Candidatus Finniella inopinata: one gene and its partner. The protein of the gene in region 1 interacts with the protein of each later gene in a pairwise test. Links are inferred from orthologs where the notes say so. Each region holds a gene or a part of one and is shown in the gene's direction. Other genes may lie near its edges. The genes, in order: ligA and leuS.

The links.
Region 2: the proteins of ligA (region 1) and leuS interact in binary tests that used the Escherichia coli proteins (3 or more experiments, as listed by UniProt). The link is inferred for Candidatus Finniella inopinata from one-to-one orthologs.

The regions. Positions count from the first base shown.
Region 1 is NZ_SCFB01000004.1:187,821-197,001, reverse strand. Bases 2,817-5,750 are described here. They hold ligA (NAD-dependent DNA ligase LigA), read left to right. Parts: upstream 2,817-3,229; coding sequence 3,230-5,272; downstream 5,273-5,750. Other genes in these bases: EQU50_RS02735 (LysE family translocator), read left to right, coding at 5,276-5,750; EQU50_RS02745 (hypothetical protein), read right to left, coding at 2,817-3,065. Outside these bases: DNA-processing protein DprA, read right to left, coding at 1-597; response regulator transcription factor CtrA, read left to right, coding at 754-1,563; more of EQU50_RS02745, read right to left, coding at 1,626-2,816; more of EQU50_RS02735, read left to right, coding at 5,751-5,926; EQU50_RS02730 (SEL1-like repeat protein), read right to left, coding at 6,462-6,830; EQU50_RS02725 (hypothetical protein), read right to left, coding at 6,857-7,654; EQU50_RS02720 (hypothetical protein), read right to left, coding at 7,675-8,496; EQU50_RS02715 (hypothetical protein), read right to left, coding at 8,611-9,181. UniProt on the Escherichia coli protein: DNA ligase that catalyzes the formation of phosphodiester linkages between 5'-phosphoryl and 3'-hydroxyl groups in double-stranded DNA using NAD as a coenzyme and as the energy source for the reaction.
Region 2 is NZ_SCFB01000001.1:126,081-135,434, forward strand. The notes cover bases 6,155-9,261. They hold leuS (leucine--tRNA ligase), read left to right. Parts: upstream 6,155-6,504; coding sequence 6,505-9,018; downstream 9,019-9,261. Other genes in these bases: EQU50_RS00695 (glycosyltransferase), read left to right, coding at 6,155-6,385; EQU50_RS00705 (hypothetical protein), read right to left, coding at 9,040-9,261. In the rest of the region: EQU50_RS00670 (shikimate kinase), read right to left, coding at 1-542; EQU50_RS00675 (alpha/beta fold hydrolase), read right to left, coding at 694-1,677; Holliday junction branch migration DNA helicase RuvB, read right to left, coding at 1,692-2,729; Holliday junction branch migration protein RuvA, read right to left, coding at 2,736-3,338; EQU50_RS00690 (peptidoglycan DD-metalloendopeptidase family protein), read left to right, coding at 3,576-4,931; more of EQU50_RS00695, read left to right, coding at 5,249-6,154; more of EQU50_RS00705, read right to left, coding at 9,262-9,354.

The DNA.
Region 1 (9,181 bases):
ATTGCGTCTGGGGAATAGACCAGCCATCGGGGTCGTTCCCAAAGGCATTTCTGAAATGACAGCCCCTTTTTTAGCAATGTCATGATACAGATTCTGGTGCTCTGGGGGGTAAATGCAGTCAACGCCCCCTGCCAAAACGCCCAGTGTACCGGTTGCCAAAGCTCCATGATGGGCGCGTTCATCGATGCCGCGCGCTAGGCCTGATACGATTTGCCATCCGGCCTTTCCCAGTTCTTGTGCTATCGAAAAGCTTAGTTGGCGCCCGCCTAATGACGCATTGCGCGCCCCAACAATTGCTGCCATTGGTTGATTCAAACAATTGATGTTTCCATAAATGCTGATAAAGGGGGGGCAATCTGGTTGCCGTCTTAACGTTTGGGGAAATTCGGGTTCAAAAGCGGCAATCAAATGATACCCTTTTGTGTGATGCTGTTGTATTTCGGCCTCTGCCTTTTCAACGGGATACACTTTTGATAGGAATTTTAAGGCCTGTTCAGCCGAACCATATTGTTTTAGGAATTGCCAGAAACGAACGGGCCCGATTCCATTGGTTCGAATCAGTTGCAACCAATGAATTTTCTTAAAGTTAGTTTTCATAAACGTATTCAAAATGGGTATGATTTTCAGAGGATACTAAAAAATTGTAGGGTCAAAAAGTTAAATAAATACTAAAATTTTAAAAAATAAAATTGTAGGTAAGTTATTACTTTTTTGGTAACATTTGAATAGAGAAGACTGAACCGCAAGGGTGCCATGCGTATTTTGCTTATAGAAGATGATTCGGCGACAGCGAAAAATTTAGAATTGCTTTTAAAGTCAGAGGGATTCATATGCGATACCACTGATTTAGGCGAAGATGGCTTGGAAATTGGAAAACTTTATGAATATGACCTGATCATTCTGGATTTATTATTGCCTGATATGGATGGATTTGAGGTCGTTCGACGTTTAAGGGCGGCGCATATCAAAACGCCAATTTTGGTTTTGTCTGGTCTTAGCCAAACGGAAGATAAAGTTAAGGGTTTAGGGTCTGGGGCTGACGATTATCTTACGAAGCCTTTCAGTAAAAATGAATTGGTAGCCCGAGTTCATGCGATTATTCGTCGTTCCCATGGGCATTCTAATTCAATCATCAACACAGGGCGCCTGTCCATTAATTTGCAGAATAGAACGGCCACCGTTGATGGCATGACGTTAAACCTGACCGGAAAAGAATACGCAATTATAGAGTTGTTATCCCTTCGAAAGGGGACAACCCTTACAAAAGAAATGTTCTTAAATCATTTGTATGGGGGGATGGACGAGCCCGAGCTGAAGATTATTGATGTATTTATTTGCAAGCTGCGACGCAAAATTGCGGATGCGACCGCTGGAGATGGCTATATTGAAACTGTTTGGGGGCGTGGATATGTGTTGCGGGAACCGATCGAAGAGGGTCTAGCAGAATCCTTACCGCATGGACTGACTGAGCGTTTGGCGAATGGTGATATCTCGCTTCCGGCAACACCGGCACGCCCTCAATCGTCTGAACCCATCAGTTTTATAGCCAGCCCAGATTTCTAAAGCTTTTGGAATAAGGGGGCTGGATTGAGCCCCCTGTCATGGTTACTTACAAACACTTCGTCTTATAAGGTTGACGATGAAGATGCCGCTGCAGACTGGCCTGCGGATTCCGAAGATGACGCTGCTGATGCTTTTTGTTCCGTCGAACTTGATGTCGGTTGTATGGAAAAAGAAACTGCCCCTTCAGAGTCCACTGTTAGGTTTGTGGAAATTATAGGCCTTACTTTAAAGTCTCGAAGAATTAGAGGCATTACTTTAAAGTCTTGAAGAATTAGAGAACGCAGGTATGAGTCAGAAAGTCCAAGATTAAATTGCAGAGGTTTCCTCACAGTTATGGTGGTTATATTTAACCTATTACCAAATAGATCGAGTTGCAGGTCTTTATCCATAGTCAATTTAAGAACGTTCCAATGACGTTGTAAATGCTCTAAACCTTTGGTGAGGTCAGTAACTGGACGTCGTCCCGATAACGATAACTCGGTTAAATATGGCAAAGATCTGATAAAACTCAAATCTTCGCAATCATGGTCGTTGTAACTGAAAATTCCTATTGGACGACGTGGAACCCCTTTTAATTCTAAGGCCCTAAGTCCTGGGAATTTTGACAGCGGTGCAAGGTCTAAAGGATCTCGATTAGAAGACTCTATCCTCAATGTTTCTAAATGGGGATTAGAGGGAAAAAGCTCTAATAAATTATCAGGCAAATTCAACCTGCCGTGCAAGAACCTTAGGAACTCATCGTTGCCATCGTCTGGTGCAACACTTACACATCTAACATTCCCTAAAAGTGGGACGATTTGGTTAAAGGAATCGGTCTCACGTACTTTAAATATTACACCGAAATGTAGACCCTGATTTAAAACACGCTGGATTCCCTCGACAGAAGAAACCTTAAATGATCGTTTAACGTTTGCGAAAGTTTTGTAAAACAATGCATTTGCGCTTGTATCATCATCAGGTAAGAACTTTTTAATTTCTTTAACCAGGCTCGTTGGTAGAGAAGGGATACCTGCTTCCCCCACTTCCATCCGATTCCTTCTTGAAACAAACGTTGCTTCCACAGGAGGCGGAGCAGAAGGCAATATGATCATTCTTGGAGTGATATCCCTCAGGTTCGGAAGATAAGAAAATTTTTCTTTTGGTACATACTTTTGATCTGCATCCTTTAGGAAACCTAACTCTTGGAGACGCCATTTTTTTTGGGGAGAGGGAGGAGCTCCCGCTGCCATTACTGCAGGAGCGTCACGATAGCCTACATCAAATGTTAAGGCATGAGCTGCTCGTAAACGATATTGTTCAAATATACGTCTTGAATGATCTTCGACACTATAGCCTACATCAAATGTTAAGGGACGAGCTGCAGGATCGCCTAAGTCATCGCTGGAAGAAGACTCATCCGAGCCCAAAATACCATGGGAAGACCCCAAGAAAGCAATTGTTAATAAAAAAATAAGTTTAGTGTTGATCATTGTGAAAGAATCCAGTTTATTGATTAATACCATTTATATAGGTCCATTCGCCGATTATACAAGGAATATTTAAACGTGTCCAAATACGCTTCTTAAATAGATCTTAAGGCTTGCTATGAATGGCTTGAAAGCCAGTGGCAATAAAAGGCAATCGGCGGTATCATGCGGACTGATTATTGTTCTGAATTAGGTACATCGTGGCGTCAAAAAGCAATCTTACCCCCGAACAAGCAGCCGCCGAACTGAAAACTTTAGCCAAAGAAATTGCTGACCATGATTACAGGTACTATCGCCTAAATCAGCCGACTATCAGCGACCAGGCTTACGACGCCTTGCACCGGCGCAACCGGGAAATTGAGGTGCTGTTTCCAAACCTGATCCGCCCCGACAGCCCGTCGCATCGGGTGGGCTCGGCTCCATCGCCGGAATTTGAAAAGGTTAAACACCAGGCCCCTATGTTGTCGTTGGATAACGCCTTTTCCCTTGACGAGGTTGGCGACTTTATCGACCGCATTAAACGTTTTTTGAAATGGCCGGCCGACCAAGATATTCCCTTCATGGCAGAGCCCAAGATCGACGGGTTATCGGCGTCTTTAATCTATGAAGATGGGCAATTTGTGTTGGGGGCAACGCGCGGTGATGGGGTAGAGGGGGAGAATATCACCCCCAATTTGAGAACCATTCGCGATATTCCGTTGATTTTGCAGGGTGATTTTAAGCCTGCCCGGTTGGAGGTTCGGGGGGAGGTTTACATGACCAAATCCGACTTTGAAAGGTTGAACGAGAATCGCCAGCAAGAGGACGAATCGCCCTTCGCCAACCCCCGCAATGCAGCCGCAGGGTCGCTTCGCCAATTAGATTCATCGATCACGGCCAAAAGGCCCCTGTACTTTTTTGCGTATGCCTATTTTACGTCTGAGCCTAATGGGGATAAAACCCAAGAGGAAATTTTAAACACGTTAAAAACATGGGGTTTTCCGGTGAACCCACATGTTCAATTATGCCTTAACCAGGCGGAGCTTAAGGCCCATTACGAACGCCTAGAGGAGCTGCGCCCCACTCTGAACTATGAAATTGATGGGGTGGTTTATAAGGTGAACGACCTGGCGTTGCAAAATCGGTTGGGGGTGGTTGGGCGTGCGCCCCGGCATTCGATTGCTCATAAATTTGCCGCCGAACAGGCAGAAACAGTTGTGGAAGATATTCTGATTCAGGTGGGTAGAACCGGCGTTTTGACGCCGCTGGCTGTTTTGAAGCCTGTGTTTGTGGGGGGCGTGATGGTCCGCCGAGCCACCCTTCATAACCAGGACGAGATTCAGCGAAAAGACGTGCGCGTGGGCGATGCGGTGATTGTGCAACGGGCGGGCGACGTGATTCCCCAAGTGGTCAAGTCGCTTACGAATAAACGCCCTGCGACCAGTCAATCTTTTATTTTCCCAACCCATTGTCCGGTTTGTCAAACGCCGGTGGTCCAGACAGAGGGGCAGGTGGCCATACGGTGCCCCAACAGTTTCGGCTGTGCCGCCCAAGCTGTTGAACGCCTGAAGCACTTCGTCAGTCGCCATGCCTTTGATATAGAGGGCTTGGGCGAAAAGCATCTGGAGGCCTTTTGCCAGGAAGGGTTGATCAAAAATCCCGCCGATATTTTTACGCTTCGCCAGCACGGGAGAGTTTTGGAAAAAAGGGAAGGGTGGGGCGCGCAGTCGCTGCAAAACCTATGGGATGCCATCGATAAATGTCGCGTCATATCATTGGATCGATTTATTTATGGGCTGGGCATCTCGCAAATTGGCCAGGTTTCAGCAAAGTTATTGGCGAAGCATTATCAAACGATAGACGCCTTGTTGCAGGCGGGGGAGGAGGACCTTTTGAGCATAGAGGGTATTGGTCCTGGCATGTCGAAGGATCTGGTGGCTTTTTTGTCGGATCCTCAGCAACAAAAACTGATTCATGACCTGCGCAAACACGTCACCGTTGAACCCTATTTGGTGCAGGAGGCGCATAACAGCCCCTTAAAAGGGAAGACGGTTGTTTTCACAGGTGCGTTGAGTAGTTTAAGTCGTGGCGAGGCCAAAGCGCAGGCGGAACGATTAGGCGCCAAGGTCAGTGGATCGGTGTCGGCCAAGACGGATATGGTCGTCGCGGGTGCTGACGCTGGAAGCAAATTGAAAACGGCGCAGGCTTTGGGAGTTCAGGTTTTGACCGAGGATGAATGGCTTGCGTTGGTGGGTGGTTTGTAAATTATGGACGTATTATCGGTTTATTTTCTCCAATGGCTTGCCCTTATCTCGATTCTTTCTTTGGCTGTGATGTCGCCTGGTCCTGATTTTGTGGTGGTTATTCAAAATTCGATTGTCCATTCCCGCCGCACAGGCATTTGGGTATCCTTGGGTCTGGGCTTTGGCGTGCTGGTGCATGTTACCTACACCATTGCGGGTTTGGCTGCTGTCATCTCAGAGTCGATTTTTTTATTCAATACAATTAAATGGGCGGGGGCGGCGTATCTTATATACATCGGCTGCCGGGCGCTACAATCCAAGGGCGCGGGGGCTTCTGTCGATTGCGACATCACGACAGAAAAAACCACCAAGGGGATCAGTGACTTAAAGGCCCTGCGTTTAGGATTTTTCACAAATGTTTTAAATCCCAAGGCCAGCTTATTTTTCCTTGTTATTTTCAGTCAGCTTATTCAGCCGCAAACGCCTGTCGGGTGGAAGATCACTTATGGCCTAACCTGCTGTGCAATCACCATCGGTTGGTTTTCCATACTGGCCTATGCCCTGACTCAACGGCGTATCAGGAGTCTTTTCTTGGGTGCGACCAAATGGATCGACAGAGTCTGCGGCGGTTTGATGATTGCCTTGGGCATCAAAGTCGCCTTCATGGCGAAGTAACGCAGTGTGCTATTTTTTTCATGGTAACCATTTGTTAATCACTTGTGTGATAGTCTGAATATGGTGGTTAGTTACATCTGAAGTTGGTCAGATGCGCGAGGGGATTCATAAAGTCCTTCTCTTGCTTTTTACAGCAAGGGAATTGCCTGGGATAAAGTCTTGGAACCGGTTTCGAGACCTTAGCCGAATTTCTATGGGATTGGAACCCCATAGAAAGACATTGCTCAAAAATCGAAAGATTGTGAGTAACAGGGAGATTCGTGTTGTGCTTGTGCGGCGGGGCGGGCGCTGCAAAATTTTTGGGCGGGCCCCATCTTGTGTGTAGTGCGTCCGCGGTATGGGGAAAGTTTGGCTAATTAGACGCGTCGGTGGTTTTTTGGTGCTGAAGCTGGATGTAACCTGAAGGATATCCGACACGCCTCAGGGTCGGTGGCCGTCAGGGTCGGCCCCAAAAGTTTGCCAGAAAAATTATGCCCATAAGCCAACGCGCATCAGGAAACTCGCACATTGTGTGAAGTAAGAAAATTTATTTCTATTAATTCAAAGGAATGTCGGCGGCAATCACAAAGGGCGTTAAATATCTTCTAAGGCCTTCATCTTGTTCCATAGCTCGACGACGCATATCAGACCAAATTGCTGTAGAACGTGAATTGCCTAAACTTGCAGCCTCTCTTATTGTTTGGACAGCTTTCAAAAGATCTTTTTCCACGCCATCTGCTCCTTGGTAAAGCATCAGTGCATAGTTATGAAACAGCTCAGATGCCCTTTCGGTCAAACCTTGTTTGTTAGCTCCCGTTCCCACGTTCGCCGCCTCTTTTATCATTTTTAAAGCTTTTGGAATGTCCTTTTTTATGCCATCTGTTCCATTGAAAAGCATAGGGGCATAACGATCTAACGCTGCCATTAAATAGTTTCCAGCGCTTTCATTCCCTAACGCCAACGCTTCCCTGAAAAGCCCAATAATCTTAAGATATCTTTGTCATTAACATCGTTGTAAAGCCATTCTGCATAGTTAAAGACTAAAATTCCTAAATTTCGTGCAGTCCGCTTCACGCCTAAATTAGCTGCGTCTCGGCACAGTTCAATAGCTCTCGGCATGTTCCTTTCCAATTTCTCACCTTCGGCAAGTGTAGTCGCGCCATTCGTTAATATGGTTGGATTGCCACGTTTTTGACCGGCATCTATTTTATCAAGAGAAGGATTTCTGCAATAAGCTATACTGTTCTTGTGATTTTCTATTATCAATGACTCAGGAATAATTCCATGGAGGCGTCTCAATATATTTGCTAATTGCGTGTTTTTTATGGGGCGACTTAGATAAAAGTGCCTTGGGCCTTTTCCTTTCACATAAAATCGTTCCTTCAAACAGTCGTCATAGATATATTCTATGACCATATCTTCAGGTTTAAGACCCAATTTTCTGCGCAGCTGATCAGAGGCAGGCGTTGCCTTTTCAGAAGAAGAGGAAATGTCATTTATTTCAAAATATTTTGTGAACCCTTCAATGATCTGCTGCTTTATCTCTTGTTGCTTTCGGGGATTTTTTCGCATTTCTGACTCGGCCAAAGGGGCAATTTGGGTGGCGGCTTCTATATCGTGCGTCGTCCATCCTTTATAAGGTTTACCAGATACGATCAGCTTGTAATAGGCCTGTTTCAGGGTGATCTTGGGCGCAAAAACGCTAAAGACGTCATTGGCTAAAAGCATGATATCGGATTTTGTTCGCAAGAAAGTGTCTAAGGATTGGCTTAACTGTTCAAAGACTGTTTTTGGGGCAGGATTTGACTTAGTCTGGTGATGGAAGGCAGCAATGTTTGAATAACTTCCGGTTCACCCCATTTCTCCTCAAAATTATCATCGTTCAACGCATTCATAACGATTGTATCAATCGCCAATACGGCGGCCATACACGATTTAAATCTGCTATTTGTTTGTAGCAGCTTAGTTGTTTGTTCATGGTCATAGCTGAAATAACGGTCATGCAACATATGAAGTTGGCCCATAAACTTGTGGCGGGTACGGATGATGGAATAAATAACCCATAATTGTGATTCTGGACTATTTAACCATTCGAAACGTCCATACCTCCAACCGATGATGGCTGAAATTTCATCGGTTGCTTTTTTGAAAGCAGGAAAGTTGCCTTCGCTGTCTGCCTTGTCTCGCTGATTTTCTAAATCTTGAATCCAGGCCAAGAAAGTAGGGTGTGAGGGTTTCTTATACTTGGGCCCTCCATCTCCATCAGCTTTATCCGTGTCTGCCTGGTCGCCTAATTCTTGAATCGAGGCTTGGCTAGAAGATGAGGATTCTCGTTCTTTATAAGCTGGAGGCGCATCATACGACGGCGGTGCATCAGGCCCTGCATCACGGGTTTTGTCTGTGTATAGTTTGTCGAGTTTATCCCCTAATTCGTGAATCCAGACTATGAGGTTAGGAAGTGGTGAGGAGCTTTGTTCTTCATAGGACGGAGGTGCATCAGTGCACGCATCACTGGCCGTGGCCGTGGGCGTGAAGGGGGTAATAAGGTTTAATAAAAAGGCAACCAGGAAGATAAAATATTTAGAGCGCATTGAACTGCGTGTGACTAAATAATTCATAAGTAATCGTAACAATATGTTCAAAATATTTCAAGCCCCCCTCCGCCTTATGCAGGGGGATTGGGAAGAACCAGAAAGAAAAATTCCTTAATCAAAATCTGCTATTTGATTCGATTTGAACCCTTTACGTTGAGTTTTCTCTTTTAGAGGGTATCCCAAATTATTGAACAAACGTATTCCTGTATTCAACCCTAATCCCATTTTGCTAACGATGTGTCGTGCTTGACGACCGGCATCACTGGAGTCTTTTCCGCCAGCGCTTATCCAACCTAATTGATCGGCAATGTCAAAGCAGACTTCTGAATAATCTTGAACACATTCTTTAGACAAATTACTTGTTAATCTACCTGCTGCACATATGCGAACAAGCTCATCCCAACCGCCAGGGCGTGTAACCAAATTTATTGGAAAACGTTGTGTTGCATAAACTCTGTGACCATTAAGCAACGGCTTGTTATACGTTTGGTTGTATATGTCTGACAAAGCAGGGGCGTTTAGACTGCTCCAAGCACATGGTTGAACAACGGCTGGGGCTGCAGGTGCAATGTGCTGAGGAGGTTGTGAGGAGGATTGAGCGCCTGGCTGTTCTTCCTCCACCTGATATTGCACTCCAGCACACGCTCCTCCGGGAGGTTGAATTGCTGTCCCACCCGCTGAT
Region 2 (9,354 bases), on another replicon or contig:
TGGATGACTCGATCCACTGTGACGTTCGTCGGCTCATCCAATGTTTCAACATGGATGTCAGCGCTTTCATAAATGGGGTACCGTTCGGCAATTAAACTTTCTAATGTTTCCCTTTGATTTCCCTGGGTTAACAAGGGTCTGTCGTTTCGTCTTGAGACACGGGCGACCAATGTTTCAATGTCGGCTTTTAGCCAGACTGAAATGGCCTTTTCCTTAATCAATTTTTGGGTTTCAAGATTGTTTAAAGAACCCCCTCCAGTTGCTAGTACGTGTATAGGTTGATCCAATAAACGAGTAATCACCCGATGTTCACCGCTTAGAAAGGCCTGCTCACCAAAAACCGATAAAATCTCTTTAATCGGACAGCCAGCAGCAGCCTCAACCTCGTGATCGGAATCATAAAAAGGTAATTCCAGTCGTTTGGACAAACGTCTGCCAATGCTGGTTTTACCTGAGCCCATGAGCCCAACCAAAACAATGGTTTTAGGGGGCATGAAACTAATTGTTGTAGACTGAGGACGGGAACTATGAGAATACATCATCACCAAAACTGCATGTCTTAATTTATAATTTTAATTCTATCCAGTTATATACCCATTCTGGATAAAGATGTTGGTTCTTCTATTTGAATCAGTATGGGTACAAGTCCCTGCGGACCACATAGGTAAATATGCCGTCCACAAGGCGCTGCTGTCAATGATTTGTTGAATGTGTGGTCAAAAAAGCTTCGATATCTTTTGTAAGTTTTTGATGAATATCGGCAGTTTCATTGAAAATATTGTGCCAGGCCCCTTCATAAATTTTATGCGTGCCGATTTTTAAATGGCTAGCAACTTTAGCATCCTGACTGGTATCAACCGTTTGATCGTCACCTGCTGTGGCTATGAAAATGGGTGTGGTTATCGCCTGTAGTCCTTCAGCTTGTAGTGCCTGATCCAAGGCTCTAAAGCTTGCATTTAGCCAACCATAGGTGGGGCCTGCGGTCATGAATTGGGGATGATCTTGGGTAATCTTTTTTTGCCGTTCAAAGTTTTCACGATCATGGGTGCCTCGATTCTTTTCAAACACATCTTTATTGATGTCAAAATCACCATAGCCAAAACAATAATGATCAGCATACCCTAATTTTGTTGCTGCGGCACTCAACCAGCGGGCAGCAAAAACGGGGAAGGGGTTGGTTTTTAATCCTAACATAGGCGATAAAAACACGGCGGCTTGAACAGGGAAAGTTTTGGCAACGCTTTGATCACTCAAAAAATGTAGAACAACCAAGGAGCCCATCGAACTGCCTACTAGGTAAATCGCCTGGTCGGAGGTGCGATAGGTTTTTAGGGTTAATTTCACGTCCTCCACATAAGACTGGTAATCATCTATGTAAACCTTTTGGGGGTTGTCCGTTTCCCGATCGGATCCACCGTGCCCACGCCAGTCAATAACGACGACCCGAAATCCCAAATTGGCAAAATAGTCGGCTAATCGATCATTTTTTTCAATAAACGATGCTCGTCCCGGGCAAATGATTAGCAGTTTTTTGGTATCCGCTGATACTTTCGAGTGCCATTCGCCCACGCGTATTTTGACGCCGTTTTCATGTTTTAAAGATTGGTAAGAGAATTCAGCGTGAAGCGGGGATAGAAAAATAAGCAGTAAAGCGAATTGACGGAAAATTTTTAGCATTTCAAGCTCCTTATTTACGAATCAGAAAAAGGCAGTTGCGATTGTGCGCCTGAGGCTGCAATAAAAGGCAACCCCAAATGTTGATAGGCGTTTTCTGTTAAAATGCGACCGCGGGGGGTGCGTTGAATAAAACCCTGTTGAATCAGATAGGGTTCGATCGTTTCTTCCAACGTATCGCGTTGTTCCGACAAAGCAGCGGCCAGGGTTTCGATGCCAACGGGCCCCCCTTTGTAATAATCAATAATGGTGCGCAGGTACTTTATGTCTTGCGCATCCAGGCCCAACGGGTCAACCTCCAACCGATTCAGGGCGTCTTTTGCCATATCCTCTTCCACAATCGTTTGGCCCATAACGCTGGCAAAGTCACGGACACGCCTCAATAATCGCCCTGCCACCCGCGGAGTCCCACGTGATCGCCTGGCAATCTCAAAGGCCCCGCTTTCTATCAAGTTAAATTCTAAAATTTTCGCGGCACGACGAATGATAGTCGTCAACTCATTCAGCTCATAAAATTGTAACCGCAGTGGAATACCGAATCGTTCCCGCAATGGTTGACTTAACAGACCAGACCGGGTTGTGGCCCCGATAAGGGTAAAAGGAACCAAGTCAAGCCGAATAGAGCGAGCCGCTGGCCCTTCGCCAATCATAATATCCAGTTTAAAATCTTCCATTGCCGAGTATAAAACCTCTTCAATGGTTGGGTTTAGTCGGTGGATTTCGTCAATGAATAAAACGTCATGTGGTTGCAGGTTGGTCAGAAGAGCAGCCAGATCACCGCTTTTGGTAATAATGGGCCCTGATGTGGCACGAAAGCCCACGTCCATTTCCTTCGCAACAATCTGAGCCAGGGTTGTTTTACCAAGGCCGGGGGGGCCAAATAGTAAAACGTGGTCCAATGATTCCTTGCGGTTTTTGGCCGCTTGAATAAACACGCTTAAATTGCTGCGCACAGCCGCCTGACCCGTAAAATCAGCCAGGCTTAAGGGGCGCAGCGAAGGTTCTAACTCCTCCTCTAACTGTTTATTTGGATCAATTAAACGAAGGTCAGTCATTATTCATCATGATGTCTTAGACAATTTTTGCAAAGATAACCGAATTAAGACTTCAGCGGTAGGGTTATTTGGGTTTTCTTGAGCGGTTTTTGTTAACGCCAAGCTGGCCTCGGCCTTTGAATAACCAAGTCCTAGTAAGCCGGACAGTGCGTCTTGTATGGCTGAGGTTGGAGACGCCAGTTGAATCGGAAGAGAACCCGACAGGGTGAAAATTTTATCTTTTAGTTCCAACACAATCCGGCCCGCTATTTTAGCGCCAACACCATCAGCCTGGGTTAATGATAAACGATCTTGCTGACTGATGGCGGCTCTGAGTCTTTCAGGGCTAAGATTCGATAGGATGGAAAGTGCTGCTTTTGCTCCCACCCCCTGTACCGTTAACAACAACTGAAAACAATGACGCTCGTCAGGGTCGTAAAAGCCGCAAAGCTGTTGGTGATCTTGGCGGATGATGTGTTCAATCCATAAGCTAAGTTTTTGACCAATGGCGGGAAGCTGGTCAATGGTACGAGCCGAGACCTGAACCCAATAGCCAACGCCTTGAACATCAAGAATTAAATGCCCGTCATAAAGGCTGTCAAGAATGCCGGTCAATTTTGCAATTATCATTAAGGACTCGTCTTCCTGCTAATTTTTTTTCATTAATCACTTTTATACAAAATAAGAAGACCTTACGATATACCCTTTAGATCTTTTGTAGGCAGCTTAGAAATCAAAATTTGCGTAAAATCTTGACAAAGGGTTGAATTTAGAGCATATTTCGAATGATGGTTGTTATTTAAAACTATACTAAATTTATTTATATTAAGTTGGCATAGATCGTTTTTTTATAGGAGGCATACTGGCTTGAAACGTCATTCTCACCTTATTAGTGTCGCATTTATGGTTGTGGCTTGTTTGATTGCTGCCCGTGAATACTATATAAACTACCAGATTGACGTGTCTCTTGGTCAAGCTGACAATGTTCCAGCTGAGGAACAAAATTTAAATCATTCAAATCAAACTTCCCCGATGTTAATTGGTTGCTCTAATAGTAATGAGGAACTGGAAGAACAATATCAAACCGTAGAAATTAGGAAGGGTGATACCCTGGGGTCGTTGCTGGCCAAGTTTGATATATCAAAGCAAGATATTGAGTCCCTGAATAAATCCTTGAAAGGTCATTTAAATCCCCGTGATTTGAAGCCAGGTCAAGCATTCTCTATTCAATATAAGAAGGATCAGCAGGGCGTTCAGCTTTTAGGGGCTGAGTTTAAGCCTTCTTTGGAATACACAGTTGTTTGTGAAAGAAATGAAAAAGGTCAATTCAAAACCCAGAAAAATACAGTTGAGTTAAAGACAGTCCTTAAGCGTGTTGACGGTCGGATTAATGCTAGTTTTTATAGTGCTGCTCTTAAATTAGGCATTCCAGCCAAGGTTGTAAAAGAAGCCATTAAGGCATTAAGTTACAGCGTTAATTTCCAGCATGGTATAAAGTCTGGTGATCCTTTCGAATTATTGTACGAACAATATGAAGATGCCCAAGGAAATTCTATAAAACCTGGAAATCTGAAATATATTTCTGTCGTTGCCAAAGGTCAGCTTCATCGTATTTATTCGTACGCGCCCGCGGGCAATTGTGCAGGTTATTATAACGCCCGGGGTGAAAGTGTTATTCGCAGCCTTTTGCAAACTCCCATAGACTCAAGCCGTATGCGGGTGACGTCGGGGTTTGGCAGTCGTGTTCATCCCATCAAAGGATTTCGTCGAGATCATAAAGGGGTCGATTTTGGTGCCCCTCATGGAACGGCTGTAATGGCGGCCGGTGATGGGGTCGTTCTAAAAGCTGGTTATTTTGGCGATTATGGTAATTATGTTCGAATTCGCCATGCGGGCGGGTACGAAACAGTTTATGCCCACCTAAGCAAAATCGCCTCTGGAACCCGTATAGGGGCCAGTGTAAAACAAGGCCAAGTTATTGGTAATGTGGGTGCGACTGGGCTAGCAACAGGTCCCCATTTGCATCACGAGGTGATTCTTAAAAACGTTCACGTCAACCCCCAATCTGTCAAAGCCTTGCCCACAACGCACCTGGCGACTAAAGATATTCAGAAATTTAATAAGTTCAAGCAAGAGATCGAAACCCAGATTGTGGGTCTCCCGATGAAGAATCAGCTGGCCAGTAATGATTTGAATGACGCTGTAAAAAATAAGATCGCCTAAAAGATGCTTTATTCATAATATCTATGTCCTTTAAAAGCAAAGCCATGAAGCACGGCGTATCAGGAGTAAATCCAGATTCATCAAGAGAAACAACATAGCTAAGCTCCTATAAGAATAATTTCTTCACTATATTTTGTGATCTTCGGTTTTTATTTGCCATCTTGTAAAGCCGTCCCGCGCGGTTCGTTTAATTCTTGGTATATTCCATGTCCAATATAATATTGTTAATCAAATGTTAACCCAAAAATGATAGGTTTTAGGGATGTATATTATAGTCTTGGAATTTATCAATGTTTTATATGTTTATTATTCACATATTGCTACTATTATCTAATCAAGATATAAACGCATCCGATATTTTTGGCGATGACCATGTGGGGCGTAACCAAAGTTTTAATCATCCCAAATTTGGACCTATTTTTGGTATTCGCACTTACCCAGTCTCCAATTTTGTTGCCTATTCCGCTGATAAACAAACATTTTTTAAACCTTCTGCGCCTTATTATCGGAATACTGTGTTGCCGCAAGAGGATATTGATATTGATAAGGCCTACCGACAGTTTGATAAACTTTGGCGGGAAAACCATCCTGATATTGCGTGCCATTTTGATAATCTGATGGCTACAACCGAACCCAGAATACCTTTAGTTACCCATAGTATCTGGCTGACGAATCTAGACGCACCGGTAGAATTAAAGGACGAGTTCATAGTATGGTTTAAGAAATCCTGTAGCATGAATTTGGTTAGTGTAGGTTGGAAACATTATTTGTGGGTTCAAGATAGAACCAAATTACCCAAAACAGTCAAAGAATTGGAAAAAGTAGGCGTTGAAATTAAGGAAGTTTATGGAGTTTTGGCTGAAGAAAGTGATTTTTACGGATTAAAATCAAATTTCGATCAAGAGGTTTCTGACTCCAAATTTGGACGTGCTTCTGATATTTTGCGCGTTATTTTCTTATACAAATTTGGGGGTATATATAGAGATATCGATTTTGAAATGACCCGTCCTTTTACTGGGTTGCATTTAGCCTATGATTTTTATGCAGGCATTGAAGGCGCTTATTCTTGCCCTTGTAATGCAATATACGGCTCCCGTCCTGGTCACCCTGTTCTGAGTGGACTTTTGGAAATTTTTCTCCGTAACTATGACCCAAAAACAACACCGAGCTACATTTTGACTTCCTTGAATGTTGGTGGAGAGCTTTTGAGAACTCTTTGCCAAACAGGCCCGATTGCCCTGGGTGTAGCCGTTAAAAAAACAATTTTATCTCACGGGGTCATATCCTTTGGTCTACCCATAAAGGATCAGCCAGACGGTCGAAGAGATCGCAATATTATCTTTCCCTCTGAAGTGTTTTTTGCATATTTTAACCAAGGAAAAAATTGTGACTCTTTTGGATGGCATGCGTTCACAGGCAGTTGGTTAAAAAATGAATTTGGAAGTCGTGGGTGAAGAATTTTAAGCATTCTGATTGAAAACATATTGTGAGACAAACTTCTTCACAAAATTTACGCAAAATCATTTGAAGGGGGTATACTTACCTCCAAACCAACCTTGACGTTACAAAGTTTATGAATCCGCGCATCTACCCCTTTCAGTCCGTCGAAGAAAAATGGCAACGGACATGGGACCAACTGAATCTCTATACAACAAAAGAAACTAACAAACCAAAATGCTATGTGCTTGAAATGCTGCCCTATCCATCGGGGCGTTTGCATATGGGGCATGTGCGCAACTATGCCATTGGCGACGCGATTGCCCGGTTTAAGGCGGCGCAGGGGTTTGAGGTTTTGCATCCTATGGGCTGGGATGCCTTTGGCTTGCCGGCTGAAAATGCGGCGATTCAGCACAATACTCACCCTGGATTGTGGACTATTCAAAATATTGCCGAGATGAAAAAGCAATTGCAACGCCTTGGCTTTTCTTATGATTGGCAACGCGAAGTTGCCACCTGCAACCCTGATTATTACGGGCATGAACAGAAAATCTTCCTGGATTTTTATAAGAAGGGGCTGATCTATCGCAAAGAATCATGGGTGAATTGGGACCCTATGGAAAACACAGTTTTGGCCAACGAACAGGTTGTTAACGGTCGCGGCTGGCGATCAGGTGCTGTGGTTGAGAAACGCAAACTCAATCAATGGTCGATCAAAATTACATCTTACGCTGACAGCTTGCTTAAAGATCTGAATCAACTGAAGGGGTGGCCTGAAAAGGTTACCAAGATGCAGGAAAATTGGATTGGAAGGTCCGAGGGCGCCCTGGTCAAATTTAAACTGCAGCACGATCAGATACAAACCTTGGATGTTTTTACAACTCGTCCAGAAACGTTATTTGGTGCCTCTTTCTGTGCAATTTCCGCAAATCATCCATTGACGGAGCAAGTTGCCGCGCAAAATCCTGATTTGCGTGACTTTGTGGCCGAATGCCAAAAGATGATCACAACAGAAGAAGCTGTGAGCACGGTGGAAAAGAAAGGCTTTGATACGGGTTTACGGGTTATTCATCCGTTGGATGAGCACAAGACTTTGCCGGTGTATGTCGCGAACTTTGTGTTAATGGATTATGGCACAGGCGCCTTGTTTGGGTGCCCTGCCCATGATGAACGGGATTTTGAGTTTGCTACGAAATATCAACTTCCCGTTCAAGCTGTGGTTCAAACGAACCAGCACTTGCCCTACACCGGCCCTGGCTTGGTGATCAATTCTGGGTTTTTAAATGGTTTAACCGTTGAAAAGGCGCGTGAGATTGCTATCCGGCATTTAGAAGAGACGGGTCAAGGGGAAGGGCGCACGACCTATCGTTTACGTGACTGGTCGGTTTCTCGCCAGCGCTATTGGGGGTGTCCAATCCCTATTATTCATTGCCCCAGCTGTGGTGCGGTGCCTGTTTCTGAAAAAGATTTGCCTGTTATTTTGCCGCAAGATGTCGCCTTTGACAAACCAGGGAACCCTTTGGATCATCACCCGACTTGGAAGCATGTTGATTGCCCCACATGTGGCCAAAAATCGTGCCGCGAGACGGATACTTTGGATACTTTTTTTGAGTCATCGTGGTATTTTATGAGGTATATCAACCCCAATTGTGATCAACCTCTGGATAGAGAAGCCTGTCAAAAGTGGCTGCCTGTGGATTGGTATATTGGTGGGGTTGAGCATGCGGTTTTGCACCTTTTGTATGCGCGGTTCTTTACAAAGGCTTTGCGTGATTGTGGTTATTTGACTCTAGATGAACCCTTCCAAAATTTAATTACCCAAGGCATGGTTTGTCATGAGACATATCAAGACGCGAAGGGGCAGTGGTTGTACCCTGATGAGGTGACCAAAGGAGACGACGGGAAGCCTGTTCATGTACAAACGGGTGAGAAAGTTGTCATCGGACGTGCTGAAAAGATGAGCAAGTCTAAGCGCAATCTGGTTGATCCTCAACAAATCATGGACAGTTATGGGGCTGACGCGGCTCGGTTTTTTATATTGTCAGATACACCGCCTGATCGTGACTTTGACTGGAATACAGAGGCGTTGGATGGTGCGTGGCGTTATTTAAACCGTGTTTGGCGCGTGATTCATGAGGTTATAGATGCGCCAAAAAGCGCGGGAGAAACGACTTTGTTGAAAAAGGCCCACCAGTACTTGGCCAAATTAACGGATGCTTATGAACGCAATGCATTTAACAAAGCTATCGCATTTCACCGAGAGTTAACACGAGAGGTTGAAGAGCAGGGTGAGAAAACACTGCCTGATCAATTGAATCAAGTTCTAAAAATTCTTATTCAAACATTGGCACCTATTGCTCCGCATATTGCCCATGAACTGTGGTGTCAAGTCACTGGCGACCCGCATGCTGTTTTGCATCATCAGCTTTGGCCGACGATTGACGCCACCTTGGCAGCGGTCGAGGAGATTACGATTGCTGTCCAGGTTAATGGCAAACTGAAAGGTTCTTTTGCGACCGCACCCGATTCCGATACCTCTGTTCTGGAACAGCACGCTTTAACTTTGCCTGCCGTTGTTGAAATGCTACAGGGGAATTCTCCTAAACGTGTAATTGTTGTTCCAAACCGCATTGTAAACGTGGTGTTTTAGAATTTTGCCTTTCTCAATTATTTATTTTATCGAATCTATTAGGGCGAATATATCAGAGCGTATTCTCATTAGGCTTGTAATGTCGCCCTTTATTTCTATGTGACCTTTTGTTTTATATTTATAATCAATGATATGGGTATAGGGAGCAGAGGACCAATTGCCAGAAAGCAAGTTTTGCATCATTTCTGCAATAGTGCTTTCCTTTCGACTAGCCCTTACATAGTATTCTTCACCATTATCAGACCAATTCCAAGAGTACATTTCTTGCATAATCTTCTGTGCGGCGCTTTCTTTGTCCAACGCAATAAAAGGCTTGCTCTGCACGGTCCCTATCAC